Regions from separate parts of the Streptomyces hamibioticus genome, predicted to be linked through region 4. Evidence: riboswitches for the same ligand, from Rfam matches in the RefSeq annotation. Region 4 holds a riboswitch; each other region holds the start of a gene.
The links. A riboswitch is a leader RNA that binds a small molecule or an ion and turns the genes downstream of it on or off. The one in region 4 is predicted to bind cyclic di-AMP.
Positions count from the first base shown of each region.

Region 1: linked by a shared signal. The riboswitch ahead of ACLGIH_RS13810 (transglycosylase SLT domain-containing protein) and the one ahead of ACLGIH_RS08190 (M23 family metallopeptidase) in region 4 are both predicted to bind cyclic di-AMP.
Region 2: linked by a shared signal. The riboswitch ahead of ACLGIH_RS20570 (transglycosylase family protein) and the one ahead of ACLGIH_RS08190 (M23 family metallopeptidase) in region 4 are both predicted to bind cyclic di-AMP.
Region 3: linked by a shared signal. The riboswitch ahead of ACLGIH_RS04755 (M23 family metallopeptidase) and the one ahead of ACLGIH_RS08190 (M23 family metallopeptidase) in region 4 are both predicted to bind cyclic di-AMP.

Region 1 is NZ_JBKKQY010000001.1:3,092,855-3,099,911, reverse strand. It holds gene ACLGIH_RS13820 (GNAT family N-acetyltransferase) at 1-597, opposite strand, end outside; gene ACLGIH_RS13815 (HAD family hydrolase) at 865-1,671, shown strand; gene ACLGIH_RS13810 (transglycosylase SLT domain-containing protein) at 1,681-2,478, opposite strand; cyclic di-AMP (ydaO/yuaA leader) riboswitch at 2,482-2,649, opposite strand; gene ACLGIH_RS13805 (polyprenyl synthetase family protein) at 3,406-4,416, shown strand; gene ACLGIH_RS13800 (LolA family protein) at 4,776-5,999, shown strand; gene ACLGIH_RS13795 (ABC transporter ATP-binding protein) at 6,103-7,053, shown strand; gene ACLGIH_RS13790 (ABC transporter permease) at 7,040-7,057, shown strand, end outside.
Region 2 is NZ_JBKKQY010000001.1:4,495,940-4,502,996, reverse strand. It holds gene ACLGIH_RS20590 (Ppx/GppA phosphatase family protein) at 1-483, opposite strand, end outside; gene ACLGIH_RS20585 (DUF501 domain-containing protein) at 480-1,046, opposite strand; gene ACLGIH_RS20580 (FtsB family cell division protein) at 1,106-1,585, opposite strand; gene eno (phosphopyruvate hydratase) at 1,723-3,012, opposite strand; gene ACLGIH_RS20570 (transglycosylase family protein) at 3,362-4,081, opposite strand; cyclic di-AMP (ydaO/yuaA leader) riboswitch at 4,086-4,257, opposite strand; gene ACLGIH_RS20565 (transglycosylase family protein) at 4,441-5,487, opposite strand; partial or broken gene ACLGIH_RS20560 (cytochrome P450) at 5,612-6,193, opposite strand.
Region 3 is NZ_JBKKQY010000001.1:1,033,129-1,040,185, reverse strand. It holds gene dxs (1-deoxy-D-xylulose-5-phosphate synthase) at 1-760, shown strand, start outside; gene ACLGIH_RS04775 (aspartate aminotransferase family protein) at 757-2,142, shown strand; gene ACLGIH_RS04770 (helix-turn-helix domain-containing protein) at 2,205-2,825, shown strand; gene ACLGIH_RS04765 (DUF6126 family protein) at 2,822-2,941, shown strand; gene ACLGIH_RS04760 (tyrosine-protein phosphatase) at 2,971-3,768, opposite strand; cyclic di-AMP (ydaO/yuaA leader) riboswitch at 4,233-4,396, shown strand; gene ACLGIH_RS04755 (M23 family metallopeptidase) at 4,401-5,366, shown strand; gene ACLGIH_RS04750 (SGNH/GDSL hydrolase family protein) at 5,614-6,399, shown strand; gene ACLGIH_RS04745 (TetR/AcrR family transcriptional regulator) at 6,642-7,057, opposite strand, start outside.
Region 4 is NZ_JBKKQY010000001.1:1,825,021-1,832,077, forward strand. It holds gene ACLGIH_RS08175 (bifunctional acetate--CoA ligase family protein/GNAT family N-acetyltransferase) at 1-1,882, opposite strand, end outside; gene ACLGIH_RS08180 (HPr family phosphocarrier protein) at 2,127-2,408, shown strand; gene ACLGIH_RS08185 (GntR family transcriptional regulator) at 2,568-3,263, opposite strand; gene ACLGIH_RS08190 (M23 family metallopeptidase) at 3,475-4,251, opposite strand; cyclic di-AMP (ydaO/yuaA leader) riboswitch at 4,264-4,426, opposite strand; gene ACLGIH_RS08195 (M16 family metallopeptidase) at 4,639-6,027, opposite strand; gene ACLGIH_RS08200 (M16 family metallopeptidase) at 6,024-7,057, opposite strand, start outside.

The sequences.
Region 1 (7,057 bases), 1.3 Mb from region 4:
CCGGTCCCGGCGCCCCGTCCTGCGGTACTGCGCCGACTTCCAGCCCATGAGGGTGCGCAGCGCGGCCGGGTCCCGCTCGTCGAACACGAACCGCACGTCCCCGACCTGGCGCCCGAGCCGCCGTTCCTTGGCCAGCGTGGTCTTCAGGAACTTCGGTGACCGGGCCCGCAGCGCCCGCTCGTACGCCCCGTAGCCCTGCGCCACGTCGATGACGTGGGCGGCGTGCTTCCCGGCGGCGTACGGGACGAACAGCCGCTGCTCCGCCTCCAGGTTGTCGAAGGCGTACCCGGACAGCGAGCAGGCCCGCAGCAGGGCCCGGGTGTCCGGGACCGGACCCTGGGCCAGCACCGCGCCCTGGCAGTCCGAGACGCCGAGGCCGATCGCGCGCCCCTGCCCCAGCGGCCCCCGCTCGTAGGGGAGGAACCCGGCCGGCTCCCCGCCCTCGTACAGCACCGCGACCCGCGCCCCGGGCCGCACCCGGCCCACGGCGTCGGTGAACTCCGGCTCCATGAACGGGTTCCGCGGCGTCTGCGACTTGGCGCGCAGGTCGCGCCAGTGCTCTCGTTCCCCCTCGCCCAGCTCCTCCGGCTGCAGCACACGAATGCGTCCGATGCCCAACCCGACCCCCCGATCAAGTCCCCCTGGACACAAGGAAGGTACCCCCGGGCCGACCCGGAGGGTAGGTAGCGGACCATGTTGTTGCCAACCGGTGCACAGGCCCTTAACTGCCTTTAGCTCTTGATGCGTCAGTTTCCGGACACAAACGTCCTTGCGTGCACCTGATCTTGACCTCGACCGATGCCTTCTGGTGCGCATGCGTTCCGCTGGTGAGTCGGCGGGGCGCGATGTCCGTATTCTCTGATCATGGACCCCACCGCATATGCCCTCGTCGCCACCGACCTCGACGGAACACTGCTCCGAGGCGACGACACCGTGTCCGACCGGTCGCTCGCCGCGCTCGCGCGGGTGGCCGGGGCCGGTGCGCGGCATCTGGTGGTGACGGGGCGCCCGGCGCCCCGGGTCCGGCCGCTCCTCGCCGACCTTGGCTGCACGGGGCTCGCGGTGTGCGGTCAGGGCGCGCAGGTGTACGACGCCGGATCGGGCCGCCTGCTGTGGTCGGTGACCCTGGACCGGGAGCTGGCGGAGACGGCTCTGGGAAAGATCGAGGCGGAGGTGGGGCAGGTGTACGCGGCCGTGGACCAGGACGGGGTCGACGGCCTCACCCTCATCGAGCCGGGATACCTGATGCCGCACCCGACTCTGCCCGCCGTACGGGTCGACCGGCGCGACGACCTGTGGGGTACGCCGATCAGCAAGGTGCTGCTGCGCCACCCGGGCCTGTCCGACGACCAGTTGGCGGCGACGGCCCGCGCGGTGGTCGGTTCGCTGGCGACGGTCACGATGTCGGGGCCGGGGACCGTGGAGCTCCAGCCGTGCGGCATCACCAAGGCGACCGGCCTGGCACTGGCCGCCGAGCGGCTGGGGGCGAGCCCGTGGCAGACGATCGCCTTCGGTGACATGCCCAACGACATCCCGATGTTCGACTGGGCGGCCCACGGGGTGGCGATGGCCAACGCCCATCCCGAGCTGCGGGCGGTGGCCGACGAGGTCACGCTGTCGAACGAGGACGACGGCATCGCCGTCGTCCTCGAGCGACTGTACGGGCCGTAGCCCGGCGTCTCAGTACGGGCCGAAGACGTTGTCGATCGAGCCGTACCGGTCGGCCGCGTAGTTGCACGCCGCCGTGATGTTCGCGACCGGGTCGTACGGGTCCCAGGAGGTGCCCGGCACGTGGTAGGCGCGGAAGGTGGGGTCGATGACCTGCAGCAGCCCCTTGGACGGCGTGCCGTTGACCGCGTTGATGTCCCAGTTGTTGATGGCCTGCGGGTTGCCGGAGGACTCCCGCATGATGTTGCGGTGAATGCCCTCGTACGAACCGGGGATCCCGTTCTGCGCCATGACGTCCAGCGCCTCGCGGATCCAGCCGTCGAGGTTGTTCGCGTAGGTCTTCGCGGCGGCCGTGGTGGCCTTGGCGACGGTTCCGGCGGCCTTCGTGGCCGGCGCGGAGGCCGTGGACGCCTTGGTCGCCGAGCTCGCCTTGCCCGCCTTCTCGGCGGCGTCCGCCTTCGTCGTCGTCACCTTCAGCTTCTGGCCCGGGCGGATCAGCTGCGGGTCGTCGCCGACGGTCGCGCCGTTGTCCTTGTAGAGCTGACGCCATCCGCCGCTCACGTCGTACTTGTCGGCGATCCGGTAGAGGGTGTCGCCCTTGACCACGGTGTACGTGAGGGACTTGGCCACCTGTGCGGCCTGCGGCGCCGACTGGGCGGCGGCCGGGGCGCTCTGGGGCGGCTGGGCGGCGTGCGCGGTCGCGGCGCCCATGAGGGGGAGCGAGAGCGCCACGCTGCCGGTGCCGGCGGCGATGACGCTTCGGGTGAGCGGATTGGTTCTCTGGCGGCGGTGCTTACCACGTCCGGGCATGCTGATGTTCCTCTCCGTCGCCTGCGAGGTGAGCTGTCGGGTTCGGGCGGGAGGTGCCCGGCCGCGCCCTGACGGGCGTGGCTTCACCCCGAGCCGCTCCGGTCCGTGACCGGCGCGGCGACTTACCTGGGTCCCCCGCTCCTGCCGTGCGTGAGTTGGTCGAATGGGTGTCCGTCCGGGCGGCGGCAGGACTCGGCGTCCGCCCGACAGGCCGGGAACGTATGCGAGAGCACATGTCCGGAACAAGTGCGGGATTCACACAAGCGGCCTTTTGACCTTGATCCATCAATTTCGGCGTGCTTGATCCTTTGCGTGCGCCAAGCCCAACTGGCCTACAGGGCAAAGGGGCGGAGGGGGCGCGGGGCGACGGCCGGCCGCGGGTGCCGCGTGAGCCAATTCACCTGGGTCAACAAGCCCGGCAAATCGGGCAATCAGTTCAACTGCGAGCCAACCGCCCAGTCCTGGGCGGGAACGCGGGTTTGCGCGTCGAATGGGTGACGTTCGCGGAGGGCCGGCCGTTGGGAGGGGTGACGGGATCTTCGACGGGGAGCGGGGGTGGCCGATCGGGTGGAGGTGGGCGGTGCCGGGCGGGCTCGGGGGGCGGTGCGGTGGCGCCGGGGCGCGGGCCTGCTGTCGCGGGTGCCGGGTGCCGGGTGCCGGGTGCCGGGTGCCGGGTGTCGAGCGGCAGGTGTCGAGTGCCACATGTCGGGCGCGCGTCGAGGTCGCGCCCGCCCGTCGATATCGATCAAAGTTTGCTCATATCACCTGATCAAAAATATACCGTTCATGATCCGATACCGACCGGCCTGTAACGGTGGGCGCTAGCGGTGATCGAAACGTGACCGGATACGCTGACTTGAGTGATGGCAGCGACCTATCGACAAACCGGGTAACCGCCAGTAGACACCAGCAGACAGGAGACCCCTCGTGACCGTCGTCGGGCCGTTCGGGCTGAGCGTGCGGGACCAGGCTCTGGAAGCCGATGTCCAGGCCGGGATGGCGGCTGTCGAGGAAGGGTTGCTCGAGGCAACCAAGAGTGAGGTGCCCTTCATCACCGAGGCCGCCCAGCACCTGGTGCGGGCCGGCGGCAAGCGTTTCCGGCCGCTGCTGGTGATGCTCTCGGCGCAGTTCGGTGATCCGTACGCCCCCGGGATCGTCCCGTCGGCCGTCGTCGTCGAGCTGACCCACCTCGCCACCCTCTACCACGACGACGTGATGGACGAGGCCGCGGTGCGCCGCGGGGTGCCCAGCGCGAACACCCGCTGGGGCAACTCGGTCGCCGTCCTGACCGGCGACTTCCTGTTCGCCCGGGCGTCGCAGATCCTCGCCGACCTGGGGCCGGAGGCGGTCCGGGTGCAGGCCCTGGCGTTCGAGCGGCTGGTCACCGGGCAGATCCTGGAGACGGCCGGGCCGCAGGACGGCCGGGACCCGGTCGAGCACTACCTGGACGTGCTGGGTGGCAAGACCGGCTCGCTGGTGGCGGTGTCCTGCCGGTTCGGCGCCATGATGTCCGGTGCCGACGAGGCGCGCGTGGACGTGCTCACCCAGTACGGAGAGCGGCTCGGCGTCGCCTTCCAGCTCGCGGACGACGTGCTGGACATCGCCTCCGACTCGCACGAGTCGGGCAAGACCCCGGGCACGGACCTGCGTGAGGGCATCCCGACCCTGCCGGTGCTGCGGCTGCGCGAGCGGGCCGCCCGGCTGGGGCTGGCCGAGGACCGCGCGCTGTGCGAGCTGCTCGACTCCGACCTCACCGACGACGAGCGCCACGCGGAGGCGCTGCGCCTGCTGCGCGCCCACCCCGCGCTGGAGCAGGCCCGGCGGGACACCGTGCGCTACGCCGAGGACGCCCGTGCCGCGCTGGCCCCGCTCCCGGAGTGCGACGCGAAGACCGCGCTGGTGGAGCTGTGCGACGCGGTGGTGCACCGGGCCGGTTAGGCGCGCCCGGCGGGGAGCGTCGGGGCCGGCTCGGAGCGGCCGGCCGGGAGCGTCGGGACCGGCTGGGGACGGCCGGTCGGAAGCGCGCGCCCTGCCTCCCGTCCTGCTCTCCGCCCTCGCGCAGGGGTGACGCACGTCACAAGACCCCTACTGGTCGGGGGAGGTTGCCGCCCTCGGTGTCATACCCCAGCAGTACGCGGAGTTGGCTCCGCGGTCTGACGCTTCTGCGTGGCCGATTTGGTGAGATGGACACCACGGAAAACACCACTCCTCACCGATTCGGGTGAGAATGGCGGCTCAGGGGTGGACAAGTGCGAGGTCGCGAGTCAGCCGCCGCCGACGACGGAGGTAGGGCACACATGGCACCGTACGAATCCGACGGCAACACGACCGCCGGACAGGACGAGGAGCGCCGGGCGGGGCGGCGGCGCAAGGCCGCGCGGTACGTCGTCCCGGTCACGGTGATGGGCGTGGCGGCCGCCACGATCGGGCTCGTTCCCGCGCTCGCCGACTCCGGGGATCCCGACCTCCCGGACATCACCGCCCAGCAACTCCTCGAAAAGATGGCCAAGTCGGACGTCGAGCAGCTGTCCGGCACGGTGAAGATCAGCACCGACCTCGGACTGCCGGACCTCGGCGGCCTGGAGAGCGGCCTGATGCCCGGTGGTCCCGGCGCGGGCGACGAGGGCGGCTCGGCCGCGGACCCGTCGGCCCGGCTCACGGAGCTGGCGTCCGGTACGCACACGCTGCGGGTCGCGGCCGACGGCCCCGACCGGCAGAAGCTGTCGCTGCTCCAGGACGCCGCCGAGTACAGCCTGATCCACGACGGCAAGGACGTCTGGGGCTACGACAGCAAGTCCAACGAGGTCTACCACGCGACCGTCTCCGACCGCGCCGAGAGGCCGCGCGAGGAGGTGCCGGCCATGCCGAAGGACTTCGCGGAGGAGGCCCTGAAGGCGGTCGACGACACCACGTCCGTGACCGTCGACGGCACCGCCCAGGTGGCCGGCCGGGACGCGTACCGGCTCGTCATCGACCCCAAGCAGTCCGGTACCACGGTCGGGGCGATCACCATAGCCGTGGACGCCGAGACCGGGCTGCCGCTGAAGTTCACGCTGACCCCGGCGAGCGGCGGCGCGGCCGTCGTGGACGCGGGCTTCACCCAGGTCAGCTTCGCCAAGCCGGCCGCCTCGACCTTCGACTTCACGCCGCCCAAGGGCGCGAAGGTCACCGAGGACGGCGAGTTCGACGCCGAGGCGCCGGCGCCGGCGCACGGGCAGAAGACGGAGCAGGACCTCGCCAAGGACCTCGACGGGCTGAAGGTCATAGGAGAGGGCTGGAACTCGGTCGCCGCCTTCGACACGGGCGGCCCCGGCCTGCCGACGGGCTCCGCGGGCGGCGACACCGGCGGCGACCTCGGCGGCTTCCTCGGCTCGCTCGGCGACCAGGTCACCGGCACCTTCGGCTCGGGCACGGTCTTCAAGACCCGGCTGATCAACGCCCTGATCACGGAGGACGGCAAGGTGTACGTCGGTGCCGTCACCAAGGACGCGCTGGTGAAGGCGGCGGACGCGGGGAACTGACGGACCCCGAACCCGTTCTCCGTGCACGCACATCCGCGACGCACATCCGCGACGTACATCCGCGCACGCAGCCGCGTGCACGCACGACGAAACGAGGGAGCCGATGGGCGAACCGGCCGCGGGCGATGCCGTCATCGCCACCCGCGCGCTCACCAAGCGCTACCGCGGCGGGCAGCTCGCCGTCGACGGTCTGGACCTGACCGTCCCGGCGGGCAGCGTCTTCGGCTTCCTCGGTCCGAACGGCTCGGGCAAGACCACCACCATCCGCATGCTGATGGGCCTGATCGAGCCCACCTCGGGCACGGCCCGGGTGCTGGGGCGGCCCATGCCGGGGGCCGCCCGCGCCGTACTGCCGCAGGTCGGCGCCCTCATCGAGGGCCCGGCGCTCTACGGCTTCCTGTCCGGCCGCGACAACCTGCTGCGCTACGACGCCGCCGACCCGACCGCCGACCCGCGCACCCGGCGCGAGCGGGTCGGGGCGGCGCTGGACCGGGTCGGCCTCACGGCCGCCGCGGGCAAGAAGGCGAAGGCCTACTCACTCGGCATGAAACAGCGGCTCGGCCTCGCGGCGGCCCTGCTCCGGCCGCGCCGCCTCCTGGTCCTCGACGAGCCGACCAACGGGCTCGATCCGCAGGGCATGCGGGAGATCCGCACTTTGGTGCGGGAGCTGGCCTCCGACGGGACCACGGTCTTCCTCTCCTCCCATCTGCTGGACGAGGTCGAGCAGGTGTGCACGCACGTCGCCGTGATGGCGCAGGGCCGGCTGATCGCCCAGGGGCCGGTCGCCGAGCTGGCGGCGGGTGCGCGCGGCCGGCTGGCGGTGGCCACGCCCGACGTGGCCGAGGCGGCCCGGGTGCTGAAGGAACAGGGCGCGGCGGACGTCGTCGTCGCCGAGGACGGCGTGACGGCGGAGCCACCGGACCGCGATCTCGCCGAGGTGAACGCCGCGCTGGTGACGGCAGGCGTGCGTGTGCGCGGCTTCGGACTGGAACGGGCCTCCCTGGAGGACGCGTTCGTGGCTTTGACGGGGGAGGGGTTCGATGTCGCGGGCTGAGCCC
Region 2 (7,057 bases), 2.7 Mb from region 4:
GACGGAGCGGGCGGCGCGCACATGGTCGTCACCGACGACGAACTCGGTCGAGCCGCCGCCGATGTCCACCACCAGGAAGGGCCGGTGCAGGTCCGCCCGTCCGGTCAGCTCCTCGGTGGCGCCGGTGAAGGAGAACTCGGCCTCCTGGTCGCCGGTGATCACCTCCGGCTGCACGCCGAGGATGGCCATCACCCCGCGGACGAACTCGTCGCGGTTCTCGGCGTCCCGGGAGGCGGAGGTGGCCACGAAGCGCACCCGCTCGGCGCCGTGCTCCTTGATGACCTCGGCGTACTCGCGGCAGGCGGCGAAGGTCCGCTCCAGCGCCTCGGGGGCCAGCCGGCCGGTGCGGTCGACGTCCTGGCCGAGCCGCACGATCGTCATGCGCCGGTCCAGGTCGGTCAGCTCGCGCTTGGCCGGGTCGATGTCGGCGACCAGCAGCCGGATGGAGTTCGTACCGCAGTCGATGGCGGCGACCCGGGTCACTCGGCGCCCCCTTCGTGCTGGTCCTGGTCCTCGCCCTGGCCGCCCTCGTCCGGGGCCGTCACGCACGGTCCCTTGCGCCACCACTCGGGCAGCATGGCGATCGCCTCGTCGCCCAGCGGGTTGACGCCCGGGCCGGCCGCCAGCGAGTGGGCGACCAGCACGTGCAGGCACTTCACCCGGTCCGGCATGCCGCCCGCGCTGGGGAAGTTCTTCAGTTCCTCGATCTCGTCGCGGCGCCGGATGTAGTCCTCGTGCGCGGCCCGGTAGGCGGCGGCCAGCACCGGGTCGGCGGCCAGCCGCTCGGTCATCTCCTTCATCACGCCGTTCGCCTCCAGCGTGCCGATCGCCGAGGAGGCGCGCGGGCACGTCAGGTAGTACAGCGTCGGGAAGGGGGTGCCGTCGGGCAGCCGTGGGGCCGTCTCCACGACGTCCGGCTGCCCGCAGGGGCAGCGGTGCGCGATGGCGCGCAGTCCGCGCGGCGGACGTCCGAGCTGGTGCTTGAAGGCCTCGACGTCCGCGTCCGTGGGCTCGGTGCGCGGGGTGGGCGGCGGAGGGGTTTCCATGACGGTCTTCGGGTGTCTTTCTGTCTGGTCGGTGTCGGGCACGCCGGTCCCGGGGCGGCTCAGCGGTCGGCGGCGGCGTCGGCCTTGTCCACCCCGTCCAGCACGTTGCGGTACCAGGGGCGGTCGGCCGCCCCGGGGCCGGTGCGGGACTTCCTGACCGGGTCCGGGTCCCGCATGATGTACCCGGTCTCCCCGGGCAGCACGTAGTGCAGCCGCAGCCGGATCTGCTGGGCGGCGTAGGCGTCGTCCTGCCAGCGTGCCTTGAGGTCGCGCAGCTCCTCGACCCGCTGCTCGGCCTCCTGCTTCTGCCGCTGGAGGTCGGCGATCTCGGCCCGCTGGGCGATGTACTGCCGTATCGGGTAGGCAAGCGCGACCACGAGCGAGCAGACCACCAGCGCGAGCAGCGCCGCCCGGCCGGTCAGCCGGGAGCGGCGGGCCTGGCGCCTGGTCTGCGAGCGGTAGACGCGGGCCGCGGTCTGCTCCCCGAGCAGCCGGATCCGCGTCGCGGTGGAGAAACGGTCCCGGTCCTTCACCGCCATGTGCCCCGCCTCCCGTTCACGTCGTGCGTGTTCATACCGTGTTCATACGTGCGTACGTCCCCGCACACGGTACGGGACCGGATACGGGGACGTACGGACGACGCTGCCCACGAGGGCGGGGTCAGCCCTCGCCGTGCTTAGTGGTTCGCCGAGCGAAACCGCGGGAAGGCGCTGCGGCCGGCGTACACCGCCGCGTCGTCGAGGATCTCCTCGATGCGCAGCAGCTGGTTGTACTTGGCGACGCGCTCGGAGCGGGCCGGGGCGCCGGTCTTGATCTGGCCGCAGTTGGTGGCGACGGCCAGGTCGGCGATGGTGACGTCCTCGGTCTCACCGGAGCGGTGGGACATCATGCACTTGAAGCCGTTGCGCTGGGCCAGCTCGACGGCGTCCAGGGTCTCGGTCAGCGAACCGATCTGGTTGACCTTGACCAGCAGCGCGTTGGCGGCGTTCTCCTCGATGCCGCGGGCCAGGCGCTCCGGGTTGGTGACGAACAGGTCGTCGCCGACGAGCTGGACCTTGTCACCGAGCCGGCCGGTGATGGTCTTCCAGCCCTCCCAGTCGTCCTCGAACAGCGGGTCCTCGATGGAGACCAGCGGGTACGCCTCGACCAGCTCGGCGTAGTACTCGGTCATCTCGGCCGCCGAGCGCTCCTTGCCCTCGAAGGTGTAGACGCCGTCCTTGTAGAACTCGGAGGCGGCGACGTCGAGGGCGAGGGCGACCTGCTCGCCGGGCGTGTAACCGGCCTCCTTGATCGCCTCGAGGATGAGGTCGAGGGCCTCGCGGTTGGAGCCGAGGTTCGGCGCGAAGCCGCCCTCGTCGCCGAGGCCGGTGGCCAGGCCCTTGTTCTTCAGGACCTTCTTCAGGGTGTGGTAGACCTCGGTGCCCCAGCGCAGGGCCTCGGAGAAGGACTCCGCGCCGATCGGGGCGATCATGAACTCCTGGATGTCCACGTTCGAGTCGGCGTGCGACCCGCCGTTCAGGATGTTCATCATCGGCACCGGCAGCAGGTGCGCGTTGGGGCCGCCCAGGTAGCGGAAGAGCGGCAGGTCGCTGGCCTCGGAGGCGGCGTGGGCGACGGCGAGCGAGACGCCGAGGATGGCGTTGGCGCCGAGGGAGCCCTTGTTGTCGGTGGCGTCCAGGTCGAACATGGCCTGGTCGATCAGGCGCTGCTCGGTGGCGTCGTAGCCGACCAGCTCCGGGCCGATCTGCTCGATGACGGCCAGGACGGCCTTCTCGACACCCTTGCCCTGATAGCGGCTGGTGTCGCCGTCGCGGAGCTCGATGGCCTCGAAGGCGCCGGTGGAGGCGCCGGACGGGACGGCGGCACGACCCGTGCTGCCGTCGTCGAGGCCGACCTCGACCTCGACCGTGGGGTTGCCTCGGGAGTCCAGGATTTCCCGGGCTACGACGACGTCGATGGACGGCACGAGCATCTCCTTCGTGGATGTGACGCTGTTGGGCAGGTCCGCGGTGGCTGTGCGGGCCGGCCGTGGGGCTCTGCGGGATGAGCCTAACCGGCTCCGGGCGATCGGCCAGCCGGTCACCCACCCCTTGGACAGAACCGAGAGCAAATTGTTTCCGAACGGAACAAAGGCGTATCCCCGGATTCCCGGCGACGGCTCCCGGGCCCGGCGGGCGGCGGTCGGCGGTCGGCGGTCGGCGGTCGGCGGTCGGCGGTCGGCGGCTCACCGGTTCCCCGGGACGGCGGCGCGAAAAACCCCGCCCCGGTGCGTACGGGGGAACACGCACCGGGACGGGGGGACTGCGGGCCGCTGCTTACTTCAGGTGCAGCTGCTGACCCGGGTAGATCAGGTCGGCTTCCTCGACGATGTCGTCGTTCAGCTGGAACAGCTTCTGCCAGCCGCCCTCGACGCCGTGCTCGGTGGCGATGGAGCTGAGGGTGTCACCCTTGACGACCTTGTACTCGCCGTCGCCCTTCTCGACCTTCTTGCCGGTCGGGGTGGTGACGGTCTTCTTGCTCTCCTCGGCCTTGGGCGCGGCCGGGCGCTCCTGCGAACGGGAGGCCTTCTGCTCGGTCTCGCGGCTCTCGGTGGCACCGGAGGCGCTGTTCGAGGAGCCGTTCGAGGAACCGCCGGACTCGGTGGAGCCGCCACCGCCGTACGGGGCGCTGGACAGGTTCTTGCCACAGACCGGCCAGGCACCCTTGCCCTGGCCCGCGAGGACCTTCTCGGCGATCTCGATCTGCTGGGCCTTGGTGGCCTGGTCGGCGGTGGCCGCGTACTGGGTGCCGCCGTAGCCGGCCCAGGTGGAGGCGGAGAACTGCAGACCGCCGTAGTAGCCGTTGCCGGTGTTGATGGACCAGTTGCCGCCGGACTCGCACTGGGCGACGGCGTCCCACTCTGCGGCGGTGGCGGCGGAGGCGTTGCCGGCCGCCATCAGCGGGGCGGCGACGGCGGCGCCGGTGACGCCGGCGACGGCGATGGCGCGAGTGGCCTTGGACGGACGACGGTGCTTGCCCTTGCCGGAAAACAGCATGGTTGGATCCCCTCACCGACGCCTACGAGGTGAGCTGTCGGGTTCGGGCCGGTGGAATTGCCCGGCCACACCTCTCTTTACGAGAAGCGCGGCTTCACCCCTAGCCGTTCCGGCGCAACTGGCCGGTCGGGCACTTACCTTGGGTCCCCCGCTCCTGCCTACGGCGCTTGACGCGACGACTGTTCCCGGACGGCCGCTGGCAGGATTCGGCGTTGCGGCAGCCGGGGCCCGCGATGGCGAGCGATCACGACCGTAGTCACGCGCACCGCGGATTTTCAAAGACGATCAGGGCTTCTGAGACCTATCTCTCACGGCATCTAAACCGGACATCAGCGCCCGAACCCTGACATGAACTCCCGCTACTTTTCGCCCGATTCGACCCGCACTGCAAGCGTCTGACCGGGCAGGATGTGGTCCGGGTCGGCACCCACGGCCTCCTCGTTGGCGGCGTAGAGCGCGCGCCACCCGCCGTCCAGTTCAAGGGAGTCGGCGATGCCCCAGAGACTGTCGCCGGAGCGGACCGTGTACGTGCCGTCCGCGGCATCCCGCACGGCGGCGTCGCCGCGCGAGGCATGCCGCCCCGCCGACTCGCCCGTACGACCGTCCCCGGCACCCTCGTCCGCGCTCTCGCCGCGGTGGCGGCCGGTGCCGCTCTGGCCGGTGTCCGTCAGATCCGAAGAACCGGCACCCTGCCCGGAGTTGTCCGAGTCGTCGCGCTTTGCGGTGGCCGAGTCGGTGGCGGTCGCCGCGGGCGAGCCATTTTCGCCGGACGTGTCGGACTTGGGGGATTCGTCCGTGCCGTTCGTGGGAGTGCCGGACGGAGTGGGCGCGGCCGTCGAGGCGGACGCGTCGGGGTCCGGGGCGGTCGGTGACGCAGGCACGCTCTCGGGCGCGGTCTCGGGCGCGGACTCCGTTGTCGCCCCGGGGGTGCCCGATGCGTCCGATGTGGGTGACGTGGGTGACGTGGGAGCGGTGGGCGTCGCGTCCGACGATCCGTCATCCGCGGTGCCGCCGCCGACCGCCGACGGCGAGTCGTTCTCCAGGCCGGCGAGCAGTCCGCAGGTCGGCCACGCGGTGATGCCCTCGGCCGCGAGCAGCTTCTCGGCGACTCTGATCTGCTGGGACCGGCTGGCCTGGTCGGCGCTCGACGCGTAGGCGAGGCCGCCGTACTGCTCCCACTTCTCCTGGGGCAACTGGAGCCCGCCGTAGTAGCCGTTGCCGCTGTTCTGGCTCCAGGCGCCGCCGGTCTCGCACTCGGCGACACGGTCCCACGCCGCGCCGTCGGCCGCGCTGGCACCGGAGGCCCCGAGGAGCGGGATCGCGATGGCGGAGCCGGTCACGCCGGCGGCGACGACGAGAGCCGGGGCCTGGCGGGGGCGGCGGTGACGACCGTTCCCGGAGAGCATGCGAAGACCTTTCGGAGACAGCGCTGACCCGCGCGGCGGGTGGCGCTCGGCGCCGCGCTGATCCGTGAACGTATAGGCAGACGATCACTTGTCACAAGTTCATGCCGCGCAGATCACGTGAAGATCACGAAGTTGAGCGCGTGTCACCTTTGCCCGAGGGTCCCGGGACGGGGTCCGCCGCGGGGCCCGCCGCCGGGGCCGGTGTGAACGACACGGGCAGGGTGCGCAGTCCGCGCATGATGAGCCCGCCGCGCCAGCGCAGTTCGGCGGGATCCTCGGCGAGGCGCAGGTCGGGCAGGCGGGCCAGGAGGGTGGCGAGCGCGGTCTGGCCCTCCAGGCGGGCGAGCGGGGCGCCGAGGCAGTAGTGGATGCCGTGGCCGTATCCGAGGTGCTGGTTGTCGCGACGGGCGAGGTCGAGGGTGTCGGGGTCAGCGAACCTCGCCGGGTCCCGGTCGGCGGCGGCGAGGACGACGAGGACGGGGTCGCCGGGGGCGATGTCCTGTCCGCCGATGGTCAGCGGGCGGGTGGCGAACCGCCAGGTGGCCAGCTCCACGGGGCCGTCGTAGCGCAGGAGTTCCTCGACGCCGGTCTCCAGCAGGGCGTGGTCGCCGGCGGCCAGGGAGCGCTGGAGCCGGGCCCGCTGCCCGGGGTGGGTGAGCAGGGCGTAGGTGCCGTTGCCGATGAGGTTGACGGTGGTCTCGACGCCGATTTGAGCAGTCGCAGAAAGAACGGTGTAGCCGGGACCGTCCGCCTTGGCTGCGTTCCGGTCCGCCGGCTTCGGCCGCGGCTCCTCGGTCCTGACCTCCGCGAGCAGGCCGGCACGGAGCTGACCCGTCACAGTCAGTTGCGGCAGCGTCGGACGCTTGTACGCCGGCACCCCCCTCTCGTCGGCCCGCAGCGTCTTCATGATCTCGGGCCAGGCCCCCGCCTTGAACCAGGTGAGCTGCCTCTCGCGCATGGGATTGATGGGGCCCCAGGTGAGCGGCATGTCGACCCACGAGAGACCGTGGCGCAGGCGGTGAAGCATCCCGCAGAACTGCTGGCGAATGTCGTACTTGCTCGTGAAGTGCTTCTTCTTCTTGCCGCCGAAGAACGGCTGGAGGGTATCGAGTACGGCTTCCCAGTCGGCGTCTGTCGGGTCGGGCGGAACCAGGGTTCCGGTGTCCCAATGCCAGTGCTGCACCGCGCACCGCACGCCGGGCTTCGCGACGTGGTCCATCTTGCCGGGCACGACCGACAGATTGAACATGTCGAAGATTTCCTTGCGGTCGGCCAGGGTCATGCTGTCCAGGCGCTCGCGGGCGTTGTTGGCGATGTCCACGAGGTTGTGGGCCTGGCGCTGGTACTCGGCGTACGCGTCCAGCCAGTCTTGGGCGAACTTGCGCTCCTGCTTGTACTTCTCCAGATCCGCTTGCATCGTCCGGACGGCGGCAGCCACGACCTTGCCATCCACGCCCTCGCGCATGTACTCGGGGACCTTGGTGTTGATGAGGTGGTCCTGCTCCTTGATCTTCTTGTCGTAGTCCTGGACGCGCTTCTCGTACTTCTCCTTGTCGCCGGGCAGGCTGTG
Region 3 (7,057 bases), 790 kb from region 4:
CTACGCCACCTTCCTCAACCGGGCCTTCGACCAGTTGCTGATGGATGTCGCGCTGCACCGCTGCGGTGTGACCTTCGTGCTGGACCGGGCCGGCGTCACCGGCGTCGACGGCGCCTCGCACAACGGCATGTGGGACCTGTCCGTCCTCCAGGTCGTCCCCGGCCTGCGCATCGCCGCCCCGCGCGACGCCGACCAGCTGCGCGCCCAGCTCCGTGAGGCGGTCGCCGTCGACGACGCGCCGACCCTGCTGCGCTTCCCCAAGGAGTCGGTGGGCCCGGCCCTGCCCGCTGTCGGCCGGGTCGGCGGCATGGACGTCCTGCACGCCGCGGAACGGCCCGGGGTGCTGCTCGTCGCCGTGGGTGTGATGGCGCCGGTCTGCCTCCGGGCCGCCGAACTGCTCGAGGCCCGGGGCATCGGCTGCACCGTGGTGGACCCCCGCTGGGTCAAGCCCGTCGACCCGGCCCTGCCCCCGCTGGCCGCCCGGCACCGCCTGGTCGCCGTCGTGGAGGACAACAGCCGGGCGGCCGGGGTCGGCTCGGCGCTGGCACTGGCGCTGGGCGACGCCGGGGTCGACGTGCCCGTACGGCGGTTCGGCATCCCCGAGCAGTTCCTCGCGCACGCCAAACGGGCCGAGGTGCTCGCCGACATCGGGCTCACGCCCGTCGAGATCGCCGGCCGGATCAGCGCGGGCCTCGCCGTCGGGGGGCGGCAGCCGGGGGGCGTTCCACCCGTCGCGTCAGCGCAAGGAGAAACGGAATGACCAAGGAGTTCGACCTCGGCGCCCTGTTGGCCGAGCGCGGAGCAGAGCGGTACGAGCTGCACGGCAGGCACGTCAACCACCAGCTCCCGCGGATGCTGCGCACCATCGGCTTCGACAAGGTCTACGAGCGCGCGGAGGGCGCGTACTTCTGGGACGCTGACGGCAACGACTACCTGGACATGCTCGCCGGCTTCGGGGTGATGGGCCTGGGCCGCCACCACCCCGTCCTCCGCAAGGCGCTGCACGACGTGCTCGACGCCTCGCTCGCCGACCTGACCCGCTTCGACTGCCCTCCGCTGCCAGGTCTGCTGGCCGAGCGGCTGCTGTCGTACAGCCCGCACCTGGAGAAGGTGTTCTTCGGCAACAGCGGCACCGAGGCGGTGGAGACCGCGCTGAAGTTCGCCCGGTACGCGACCGGCCGGCCCAGGGTCCTGTACTGCGCGCACGCGTTCCACGGGCTGACGGCCGGCTCCCTGTCGGTCAACGGCGAGGCGGGGTTCCGGGACGGCTTCGCCCCGCTGCTGCCGGACACCGCCGTCCCGCTCGGCGACCTCGACGCCCTGGCCCGGGAACTGAACAAGGGCGACGTCGCCGCGCTGATCGTCGAGCCCATCCAGGGCAAGGGCGTGCACGAGGCCCCGCCCGGCTACCTGCGCGCCGCCCAGGAGCTGCTGCACCGGCACAAGGCGCTGCTCATCGCCGACGAGGTGCAGACGGGCCTGGGGCGGACCGGGACCTTCTACGCCTACCAGGACGAAGAGGGCGTCGAGCCGGACCTGGTGTGCGTGGCCAAGGCGCTCTCCGGCGGATACGTCCCGGTGGGGGCCACTCTCGGCAGGGACTGGATCTTCAAGAAGGTGTTCTCGTCGATGGACCGTGTGCTGGTGCACTCGGCGAGCTTCGGTTCCAACGCCCAGGCCATGGCCGCCGGGCTCGCGGTGCTGCACGTGCTGGAGGACGAACAGGTCGTCGCCAACGCGGCGGCCATGGGCGAGCGGCTGAAGTCCCGGCTGACTGCGATGGCGGACTCCTACGAGCTGGTCTCCGACGTGCGCGGGCGGGGGCTGATGATCGGCATCGAGTTCGGCCGGCCGCGGTCGATGAAGCTGCGCAGCCGGTGGTCCATGCTGCAGGCGGCGCGCAAGGGGCTGTTTGCACAGATGGTGGTCGCCCCGCTGATGCACCGGCACCGCATCCTCACCCAGGTCTCCGGCGACCACCTGGAGGTGATCAAGCTCATCCCGCCGCTGATCATCGGTGAGCGGGAGGTGGACCGGTTCGTGGACGCCTTCACCGAGGTCATGGACGACGCGCACAGCGGCGGCGGCCTGATGTGGGACTTCGGCAAGACGCTGGTGAAGCAGGCGGTGGCCGGCCGCTAGGGATCTTTTGCCTCAGAGGCAAGAAAATTGCCCCGGGGGCAAGGCTCGGGCTGAATGGAGGCATGAACTCTCCCGAGTCCGCGCCGGACGGACCCGCCGGGACGGTGTCCGTCGTGGCGCCACAGCTGCGCGCCCTGCGCCGGCGGGCCGGTCTCACGCTGGAGGCGGCGGCCCGCGCCGCGGGGCTGTCGCCCGCCCATCTCTCCCGGCTGGAGACCGGTCAGCGCCAGCCCTCGCTGCCGATGCTGCTCGCGCTGGCCCGGATCTACGGTACGACGGTCTCGGAGCTGCTCGGCGAGACGGTCGCGGACCGCGACGCCGTCGTCCGGGCGGCCGACATGGAGCCGACCCGGGCGGGCGGCTGGACGTACTGGCCGGCCGGCGCGCCCGGGCGCGGGATGCAGGCGCTGCGGGTCCACGTGCCCTTCGGCTCGCAGGGCGACATCGTGCGCGTGCACCCCGGCGAGGAGTGGCTCCACGTCCTGCGGGGCCGGCTGCGGCTGCGCCTCGGCGACACCGTGCACCGGCTCGCGCCCGGCGACAGTGCGCACTTCGACTCGCTGACCCCGCACTGGATCGCCGCCGTGGACACCGACGGCGTCGACCTGCTGTTCGTCCACACGCTGCTGCAGAGCCCCACGGCCGCGCTGTGCCTGGGGCACGCCCCCGGGGAGACGCCGTGAGCGACATGGAGGAGAAGTTCCCGCGTGCGCTGTGGGTGCGGCTGATCGTCTACATCGCCGTGGGGCACGTCTTCGCCGCCTTCGTCTACCTGCTGTTCGAGGCCGGCGCCAAGTAGCCGGGGCGGTGGCGGGGCGGTGGCGTGGCTCAGTCGAGCAGGCGCTCGCGCAGCCGCTCCCGGATGTCCGGTGTGATCCGCAGACCCCGCTCCAGATAGGTGTCGACGCCGCCCCAGGTCTCCTCGATCGTGTCGAAGGCCGCCGCCAGGTATTCGGCGCGGGCGTCGAACAGGGGGCTGAGCAGCTCCATGACCTCGGGGGAGTAGGCCGAGTCGGAGCTGCCGCTGCGGCGCACCTTGTAGCGGCGGTGGGCGGCGCCCGACTTCAGGTAGTCCTCGACGATGGCCTCGCGCTCCACGCCCACGGCGAGCAGCGTCACCGCCACCGACAGGCCGGCCCGGTCCTTGCCGGCCGCGCAGTGCATCAGGGCGGGCACGCTGTCCTCGGCGAGCGCGTGCAGCACCTGGGAGTGCTCCGCCGTGCGCTCCTTGATGATCATGCGGTACGAGGCGATCATCCGGTGCGCGCCCTTGCCGTCCGCCAGGATCTCCCGGAGCTGGTCGAGGTCGCCGTCGCGGACCATCTTCCAGAACTCGGCGCCGTCGGCGGGGTCGGACAGCGGCAGGTTCACGTTGCGCACGCCGGGCAGCGCGATGTCCGGGCCCTCGAGCTTCTGGTCGGCCGCGTTGCGGAAGTCGAAGATCGTGTGCAGCCCCAGGGAGTCGAGGAAGGCGGCGTCCTCCGCGGTGGCGTGCGCCAGGTGGCCGCTGCGGTACAGCACGCCGTACCGCACCCGTCGGCCGTCCGCGGTCGGCAGTCCGCCCACGTCACGGAAGTTGCGCACACCGGCCAGCTCGGGCTCGGTCGACGGGACCTGCTGCGTCACGGGGACTCCTCCCACTCCGCCCCGCCGACGCTGCTCGTCGACGGGCACCGACTCGACGATACGGCATCCCTTGCCTGGGGCAATGAGTTGTCCACAGGCGGTACACCGGGCACGACGCCGGGCGACTCGATGCGGCACTTATTCATTGGTGGTGCATTCGGGAATTCTGTCCGAATTGGTGTCTTAGTTCCAACTCGCTCTGGAATAAGGGGGGCTGGAGAGGCGGTGCGTGAGGAGGGTCATATCCGTGACGGTGCGTTGCCCATCATGCTCACGTAATTCCAGCTGTTTTCAAGGGTGTTTGCCGGTGATGGTGCCCGGAGAGTCGACGGAGTGTGACCACTCTTTCCCCAAGGGGATCACGTGAAAACCCCGCATCGGGAAACCGTCGCTTGTTTCTGTGCGTCTTGGTCCCTTACGTTCACCACCGATCCGGACGGACGCCTAATCCTGCCGCCGACCGGAGCCCGCACTCACCCACACCCGTACACGGCAGGAGCGGGGGACCCACAGGTATCACCGCCTGTTCCGGTCTCCGGAACGGCTAGGGGTTAAGCCGTGCTTCGGCCCGGCCGGGCATCTCCAGCCCGAACCCGACAGCTCACCTCGTAGGCGCCGGAGAGGAATTCGCCATGCCCGCGAAGGGTAAGCACCGCCGTACCAAGACCCAGCGTCTGACCCGCGTCATCGCTTTCGCCGGAACCGGTGGAGCCGCGCTCGCGCTCCCGCTCATGGGTGCTGCGAACGCCCAGGCCGCTCCCGCGCAGTCCGTGTCCGAAAAGGCCGTTTCCTCCCTTCCGGTGGCCCAGCAGAAGGCCGCCGAGAAGAGCGCCGGCACCGCCGGCAACGCGAAGTCCTCGGACAAGCGCACCTACACCGTGCGCTCCGGTGACTACCTCGCGAAGATCGCCGACGAGCAGAACGTCGACGGCGGCTGGCAGCAGCTGTGGGCCGACAACCTCCAGGCCGTCGGCGAGGACCCCTCGCTCATCCACCCGGGCCTGAAGCTCGCCATCGGCGGCGCGGCCGAGGCGGGCGCCGGCAAGTCGTCCGGCAAGTCGTCGAAGGCCGCCGAGCCGTCGAAGCCGGCCGCGCCGCAGAAGCAGAAGTCGTCCTCGGACGCCCCGGCGAAGGAGTCCTCCTCCGAGGGCGCCCGCGCTCAGTCCGCCGGTACCTCCGCCAACGCCTCCAGCGGCTTCGTCTCCCCGGTGCCGGGCGGCACCGTCGGCACGCCGTACCGCCAGTCGGGCAGCATGTGGTCCAGCGGCTACCACACCGGCACCGACTTCGCCGTCCCGACGGGCACCTCCCTGAAGGCCGTGGGCGCCGGTACGGTCGTCTCGGCCGGCTGGGCGGGCGCGTACGGCAACCAGGTCGTCCTCAAGCTGGCCGACGGCCACTACGCCCAGTACGCCCACCTGTCCTCGCTCTCCGTCTCCAGCGGTCAGTCGGTGAGCGCGGGCCAGCAGGTCGGCCTCTCCGGCTCGACCGGCAACTCGACCGGGCCGCACCTGCACTTCGAGATCCGCACCACGCCGAGCTACGGCTCCGACGTGGACCCGGTCGCCTACCTGCGCTCCAAGGGCGTCTCCCTCTGACGCTCCGCCTCTCGCGCGACCGAAGGCCGGACCCCGATCCCCGGGTCCGGCCTTCGGTGCGTGCGGGTCCGGAAGCGGGGCCGGGAAGAGGGCCCGGGAATGGCGGCCCGTGGTTCCGGAGTTGGCAAATGATTTACGAGTGGCCTTTCTCACCGCCCGTCAACCCCTGCCTACGGTCGCGTAAGTCACATTCCACGGTGAATCATGGTGCGACGTGGCAGACGATTCGAAGAGTGACAGCAGATCAGTGATCGGGTCGTACGTGGCGGTGGGGGACAGCTTCACCGAGGGCGTCGGCGACCCCGGCCCCGACGGGGCGTTCGTCGGCTGGGCCGACCGCCTCGCCGTCCTGCTCGCCGACCGGCGGCCCGAGGGCGACTTCGGCTACACCAACCTCGCGGTGCGCGGGAAGCTGCTCGACCAGATCGTGGCCGACCAGGTTCCCAGGGCCGTCGAACTCGCCCCGGACCTGGTCTCGTTCTGTGCGGGCGGCAACGACATCATCCGGCCCGGCACCGACCCCGACGAGGTGGCCGAGCGGTTCGAGCGGGCGGTCGCCGAGCTGGCGGCGGTGGCCGGCACCGTCCTGGTGACGACCGGGTTCGACACCCGCAGGGTGCCGCTCCTCAAGCACCTGCGCGGCAAGATCGCCACGTACAACGGACATGTGCGGGCCGTCGCCGACCGGTACGGCTGCCCGGTGCTCGACCTGTGGTCGCTGCGCAGCGTGCAGGACCGCCGGGCCTGGGACACGGACCGGCTGCACCTGTCGCCCGAGGGGCACACGCGCGTGGCGCTGCGCGCCGGACAGGTGCTCGGCCTCCCGGTCCCGGCCGACCCGGAGCAGCCCTGGCCTCCGCTGCCGCCGCGCGGCACCCTCGACATCCGGCGGGACGACGTCCACTGGGCGCGCGAGTACCTGGTGCCATGGATCGGACGGCGGCTGCGCGGCGAGTCCTCGGGCGACCACGTGACCGCCAAGGGGACCCTCTCGCCGGACGACATCCGGATGCGGATCACCTCGGTGGCCTGACGGGGCGCACGGACGCCGGGACGAGGGACCGGGGCGGTTCTCGCGGAGTGCCTCAGGGGCGGCCGGCGCTCACCGGCGTGTGCGGCCGACGGCCGGCGGCGTGACCAACGGGCGGGGCCGACGTGGGCCGGTGGCCGGCGTGCGTCGGCGGGACGCTTTCCCGTTGCCCGGGCTCATGGGCGGGCCCGCGCTCCCGGCCTGGTGGGCCCGCGGGCTGGATGCGTGCGTCGGCGGGCCCGTGGTCACTCGCGGGGCGGGCTCACCCGGGTGACGGGCCCGCCGGCGGGGCGGGCTCGTCGGCGTGGCGTGGTCAGGGCCTCCCGTGCCACCCCCAGCTCGCGGGCGAGCGCGTCGTCCACCCACTCCTGGGCGCGCGCCCGGGACACGCTGCCGCCGTACGACGTCAGCTGTACGGCCAGCCCGTCGAGCAGGGCCGTCAGCCGCAGGGCGGCGCCGGCCGGGTCGGGACAGGGGAACTCTCCGGCGGCCACCCCTTCGGTGATGACGTCGGTGAGCGCGGCCTTCCACTGCGCGTCCAGGTCACGCGCGACCTCGCGCAGCACCGGCTCGCGCAGCGCCGCCGCCCAGCCCTCGATCCACAGCCGCCAGCCCTTGGCCGGTCCGGTCGGGGCGTACCAGCGCACGGCCGCGCGCAGCC
Region 4 (7,057 bases):
GCTCGACGTGCACCACGAGGACGGGCTTGCCGGGTGCCGACGCCGCCGCCGACCGCAGGGCCTCGGCGAGGGCGGCGTCGCCGGAGGTGCCCTCCCCCACCGTCGGGATGGCGGTCACCACCACGGCGTCGCAGGTGTCGTCGGCCAGGGCACGGGTCAGGGCCGCGTGGAAGTCGTCCGGCGTGGCGACCGTCGTCAGGTCCAGCGGGGAGTGCGGGCGCAGTCCCTCGGCGAGGCAGGCGTCGTAGGTGAGCAGGCCGAGCGACTCGGAGTTGCCGAGGATGGCCACGCGCGGCCCGGCGGGCAGCGGCTGCCGGGCCAGCAGCAGGCCCGCGTCGACCAGGTCGGTGATCGTGTCGACCCGGATCACGCCGGCCTGCCGCAGCAGTGCGGAGACGGTCTCGTGGGGCAGCCGGGTGGCGCGCACGGCGTGGCCCTGCGGGGCCGCGCTGCGGTGGCGGGCGCCCTGCACCACGACCAGCGGCTTGGCCGCCGCCGTGCGGCGTGCCAGGCGGGTGAACTTGCGCGGGTTGCCGATGGACTCCAGGTACATCAGGGCGACGTCGGTGTCCGGGTCGTCGTACCAGTACTGCAGGACGTCGTTGCCGGAGACGTCGGCGCGGTTGCCGGACGAGACGAAGGTCGAGACGCCCGTGACGCCCGTGACCCCGCTGCCGCGCCGGTGCAGCCGGGACAGCAGGGCGATGCCGATGGCGCCGGACTGGGCGAACAGCCCGATCCGGCCCGGGTGGGGCATCTCGGGGGCGAGGGAGGCGTTGAGCCGGACCTCGGGCGAGGTGTTGACGATGCCGAAGGCGTTGGGGCCGATGATCCGCATGCCGTACGTGCGCGCGTGCCGCACGAGGGCGCGCTGGCGCCGGCGCCCCTCGGGGCCGCTCTCGGCGTAGCCGGCGGAGATCACGACCAGGCCCTGCACCCCGTGCTCGCCGCACTCGGTGACGACCTCGGGGACGTGCTCGGCGGGGACGGCGACGACCGCGAGGTCGACGGGGCCGTCGATGTCCCGCACCGAGCGGTGGGCGGGCACGCCGTCGAGTTCCTGCTGCCCCTCGGTCAGGGCCCGGTTCACGGCGTGCAGCCGGCCGGTGAACCCGGCGTCGCGGATGTTGCCGAGGATGCTGCGGCCCACGCCGCCGGGTGCGCGGCCGGTGCCGATGACGGCGACGGAGCCGGGCGCCAGCAGCCGCTGCACGGAGCGGGCCTCGGCGCGCTGTTCGCGCGCGTACTGCACGGCGAGGGAGCGGTCGGTGGGTTCGAGGTCGAACTCCAGGCGGACGACACCGTCCTCGAAGCTGCGCTTCTGGGTGTACCCGGCGTCCGTGAACACCTTGATCATCTTGGTGTTGGCGGGCAGCACCTCGGCGGCGAAGCGGCGGATGCCGCGCTCCCGGGCGACGGCGGCGATGTGCTCCAGCAGGGCGGAGGCGACGCCCCGGCCCTGGTGGGCGTCCTGGACGAGGAAGGCGACCTCGGCCTCGTCGGAGACGGAGGGGGCGGGCACGGAGCGCCCTCCGGCGAGGGCGGTGGCGGGCGACGGGCGGGAGGAGGCGGGTGTTCCGTCGGGGCCGATCCGGTCGTAGCGTACGGTGGCGATGAACTCGCCGCCCACCGTGGCCGCGAGTCCCACCCTGTCCACGAAGTCGTGGTGCGTGAAGCGGTGGACGTCCTTGGCGGACAGGCGAGGGTACGGCGCGAAGAAGCGGTAGTACTTCGACTCGTCGGAGACCTGCTCGTAGAAGCTGACCAGGCGCTCGGCGTCATCAACGGTGATGGGGCGGACGCGCGCGGTGCCGCCGTCGCGCAGCACCACGTCGGCTTCCCAGTGGGCGGGGTACTCGTGCCGGTCCGGCGAGGTCTGCATGGGCCCCAGAGTACGGCTCGCGTGCGACAACGGCGCGAGGCAGTCTGTGGGGGACGCCCCGGGCTCCCCGGGCTTCCTGGGCAACCGGGCGACCGGGACAACAAGGACGAACACGAGCGATGACGAGGTCGGGCCGAGGCCGCGGTCCGACCACCGTCCCGCAGCGGTGTGCGCCGCTGCGGGCACGCTTCACGATATGGGAAACTGGTCTAGACAACCCTGAACACCTGAAGGGCAGCATCACATGGCTGAGCGCCGCGTCAACGTCGGCTGGGCCGAGGGCCTCCACGCCCGTCCCGCCTCCATCTTCGTCCGAGCCGCCACGGCCACAGGCGTCCCGGTGACGATCGCCAAGGCCGACGGCAACCCCGTCAACGCGGCCTCCATGCTGGCCGTCCTGGGCCTGGGCGCCCAGGGTGGCGAGGAGATCGTGCTCGCCTCCGACGCCGAGGGCGCGGACGCCGCCCTGGACCGGCTGGCGAAGCTGGTCTCCGAGGGGCTCGAGGAGCTTCCCGAGACCGTCTGAGGCAGCCGCCTCCCAGCGGTCCGCAACACCGAAGGGCTCGTCCGGATTACCGGGCGAGCCCTTCGCATTTCGCTTTTTACGGGCGGCAGGAATCAGTCGCGCCCCAGGGAAAAGAAAATCCCCTCGAATTATCGGCCCCTCTTGTGTACGACGCCCGCGTTAATTCCGCAGGCTCGGCGTGTTTACGGCACGTTGCGAGTTCCTCACACGGCCCGTCCGCTCACCCCCGGAGGCGAGGCGCAGCCGGTGCGCCGCCGCCGACCGTTCGGTGTGCAGCGCGGTGAGCGCCCGCGCGCGCTCGCCGTCGCCGCGGGCCACGGCGTCGACGATCGCCCCGAGCTCCGCCCACGACTCCGCCGGCCCGGCCGGCGCCTCCACCGCGTACATCCAGGCGATCTTGTGCCGCAGCTGGGCCAGCATCGCGATGAGGGCGGGACTGCCGGAAGCCTGGGCGAGCGTCTCGTGGAACCAGCCGTTCAGGGAGCGCAGGTCGTCGCTGGTGCCCTGGCGGGCGCGGGCCTGCCCCAGCCGGACCAGACCGCGCAGCACCTTGAGATGGGCATCCGTGCGGCGCTGGGCGGCCCGCGCGGCACCGAGGGGCTCCAGCAGCAGCCGCATCTCCAGCAGGTCGGCGGCCTCCTGCTCGGTGGGTTCCGCCACGCACGCGCCCGCGTGCCTCCGGGTCACCACGAAGCCCTCGGCCTCCAGGGTGCGCAGGGCTTCGCGCACGGGGACGCGGGAGACGCCGTAGCGGCGCGCGAGGAGTTCCTCGGTGAGCCGGCTGCCGCGCTCGTAGACACCGGCGACGATGTCGTTTCGGATCGCCGTGCAGACCGAGTGCGCCGGAATACGCATGACCGACCTCCGCATTGATCCCGTGCACCGCCGATGATTGACACGTGTTCCGTGACTCTATGGCAATGCGCGGGAATTTCCGACGGCGAGCCGGAATTCATGACTGTTTTTTGGTCAGCCGCAGCGTGCGGAAACACCGAAAGCCCCGGCACGGGGGCCGGGGCCTGCGAGCGCCGTCACGCCCGGGGGCGCGGGCGGCCGGCGGAGGTCGTCAGAGGCTGACGCCGTGGGAGCGGAGGTAGGCCACGGGGTCGATGTCCGAGCCGTACTCCGGGCTCGTCCGGGCCTCGAAGTGCAGGTGCGGTCCGGTGGAGTTGCCGGTGGAGCCGGCGAGGCCGATCTGCTGACCGGGAACGACCGCCTGGCCCACCGAGACGCCGATGGAGGACAGGTGCCCGTACTGGGTGTAGGTGCCGTCGTGCATCCTGATCACGACCTGGTTGCCGTACGCCCCGCCCCAGCCGGCCTCGACGACGGTACCGACGCCGACCGCGCGCACGGAGGTGCCGGACGCGGCGTGGAAGTCGATGCCGGTGTGGCTGCCGGAGGACCACAGGCCGCTGGTGGCCCGGTAGGCGGTGGACACGTAGGAGCCGCTGATCGGGGCGACATAGGTGGTGAGGCGCTTGCGCTCGGCCTCCCGGGCGGCGCGCTCCTTGGCCTCGCGGGCCTGCTCGGCGGCCACCTGCGCGGCCTCGGCCGCCCTCTTGCGCGCGGCCTCCCGGGCCTGCTTCTCGGCGGCGGCCTCCTCGGCCGCCTCCCGCTGGACGGCGGCCTGGGTGTCTATCTGCTGGGCCACGGAGTCGCCGATGGTGACGACCGGGGTGAGGCCGGTCTGCTCGGGGGCCGGCTCGGCGGCGAGCGCCGGTGCCGTGAGGGTGCCGACGACACCCGAAGTGGTGAGGGCCGCGACCCCCGCCGCGCGGGCGGTGGTGCGCTGCATCCGGCTGGGCCGGCGGTGCTTGCCGGTGGCGCGCGTGAACGCCATGAACAGGCTCGTCCTTTCCTTCCCTCTCGCCTACCGGGTTAGCTGACGGGTTCGGAGCAGGAAGGTCTCCTACGGACCCCCTCGCTGTGCGCGGGCGTCCGATTCACCCCAGGGACTGCGGTGGGTCCCCGGCTCCCCTGGCTCGCGCCGTACGGGGACTCGGCGATGGCTGTCCGGTGTCGCGGGTGCGACGCAATGCCTGACGAACAGCCCGGAAGACGCTAAGGCGGGGGACTTTCAATTCCCAAACGAAACAGCGGTTTTGTTGCGCACACCACAGGCCAGACAGGCATCTCTCCCTCAATTCAGACATAGCGGGGCCCTGGTGACACTTGCGTCACCAGGGCCCCACGCGCGCGTGCCGCCGGACGGCCCGCCGTCCGGCGGCTACTCGGCCGTCACGACGGTGACTTCACCGATCCCGAGAGCCTCGACCGGCTCCTTGATCTGCGCCGCGTCGCCGACGAGGACCGTCACCAGACGGTCCACCGGGAAGGCGTTCACGACCGCCGCGGTGGCCTCCACCGTGCCGGTGGCGGCGAGCTGCTGATAGAGCGTCGCCTGGAAGTCGTCGGGCAGGTGCTGCTCGACCTGGTCGGCCAGCGTGCTCGCCACGGCCGCCGCGGTCTCGTACTTCAGCGGCGCCACCCCGACCAGGTTCTGCACGGCGACGTCCCGCTCGGCGTCGGTCAGCCCCTCCGCGGCGAGCGTGCGCAGCACGGTCCACAGGTCGGCGAGGGCCGGACCGGTGTTCGGGGTGTCGACGGATCCGCTGATGGCGAGCATCGCCGCGCCCGTGCCGTCCGGTGCGGAGCGCAGGACCTGGCCGAACGCCCGCACGCCGTAGGTGTAGCCCTTCTCCTCGCGCAGGACGCGGTCCAGGCGGGAGGTGAGCGTGCCGCCCAGGCAGTACGTGCCGAGCACCTGGGCGGGCCACACGCGGTCGTGCCGGTCGGCCCCGGTACGGCCGATCAGCAGCTGGGTCTGGACGGCGCCGGGGCGGTCCACGATCACGACCCGGCCGGTGTCGTCGGCGGACACCGGGGGCACCGGGCGCGGTTCGGCGGCGGACCCGGTCCACGCGCCGAGCGTGTCACCGAGCAGCGCGTCGAGGTCGACGCCGGTGAGGTCGCCGACGACCACGACGGTGGCCGTGGCGGGGCGGACGTGCCGCTCGTAGAAGGCGCGTACGGCCGCGGAGTCGATGGCGGCGACCGTCTCCTCGGTGCCCTGGCGCGGGCGCGACATGCGCGAGTCGGCCGGGAACAGCTCCTTGGACAGCTCCTTGGCGGCCCGGCGGGAGGGGTTGGCCAGCTCATGCGGGATCTCGTCGAGCCGGTTGCGCACCAGCCGCTCAACCTCGCTGTCGGCGAAGGCGGGGGCCCGCAGGGCGTCGGCGACCAGACCGAGGCCCTTGGCCAGCCGGGAGGCCGGCACCTCGAGGCTGAGCCGTACGCCGGGGTGGTCGGCGTGCGAGTCGAGGGTGGCGCCGCAGCGCTCCAGCTCGGCGGCGAACTCCTCGGCGGAGAGCTTGTCGGTGCCCTCGGAGAAGGCGCGTGCCATGATCGTGGCGACGCCGTCGAGGCCGGCCGGCTCGGCTTCCAGCGGTGCGTTCAGGAGTACCTCGACGGCCACGACCTGCTGGCCGGGGCGGTGGCAGCGCAGCACGGTCAGGCCGTTGCCGAGCGTGCCGCGCTCGGGGGCCGGGAACGCCCAGGGCTTGGGCTCGCCCGCCTGCGGCCGGGGGTGGAAGTCCATGGTGGCGAGCTCGGTCACTTGGCCGCCTCCTCGTTCTCGTCGGTGGCGTCGTCGGCGGCGGCGGCTTCGTCTGCTTCGGGCGCGGTCGGCTCGTAGACGAGCACCGCGCGGTTGTCGGGGCGCAGGCGGGCCTTGGCGATCTCCTGGACCTCCTCCGCGGTGACCTCCAGGACGCGCTTGACGGCGGTCAGGGCGAGCTGCGGGTCGCCGAACAGGACGGCGTACCGGCACAGTTCGTCGGCGCGGCCGGCGACCGTGCCGAGCCGGTCCAGCCACTCGCGCTCCAACTGGGCCTGGGCGCGCTCCATCTCCTCCGGCGTCGGGCCCTGCTCGGCGAACCGGGCCAGCTCCTCGTCGATGGCGGCCTCGATGACGGGCACCTCGACGTCGCCGGAGGTCTTCACGTCCAGCCAGCCGAGCGACGGCGCCCCGGCGAGCCGCAGCAGGCCGAACCCGGCGGCCACGGCCGTGCGGTCACGGCGGACCAGCCGGTTGTAGAGGCGGGAGGACTCGCCGCCGCCCAGGACGGTGAGCGCCAGGTCGGCCGCGTCGCACTCGCGCGTGCCGTCGTGCGGCAGCCGGTAGGCGGCCATCAGGGCGCGCGCCGGGACCTCCTCCTCGACGACCTCGCGCAGCTGCTCGCCGATGATCTCGGGCAGCGAGCCGTCGCGCGGGGCGGGCTTGCCGTCGTGGGCGGGGATGGAGCCGAAGTACTTCTCGATCCAGGCGAGGGTCTGCTCGGGGTCGATGTCGCCGACCACCGACAGGACCGCGTTGTTCGGCGCGTAGTAGGTGCGGAAGAACGCGCGCGCGTCCTCCAGCGTCGCCGCGTCCAGGTCGGCCATCGAGCCGATCGGCGTGTGGTGGTAGGGGTGGCCCTCCGGGTAGGCGAGGGCGGTCAGCTTCTCGAACGCCGTGCCGTAGGGGACGTTGTCGTAGCGCTGGCGGCGCTCGTTCTTGACGACGTCCCGCTGGTTCTCCATGGACTCGTCGTCCAGGGCGGCGAGCAGGGAGCCCATCCGGTCGGCCTCCAGCCAGAGGGCGAGCT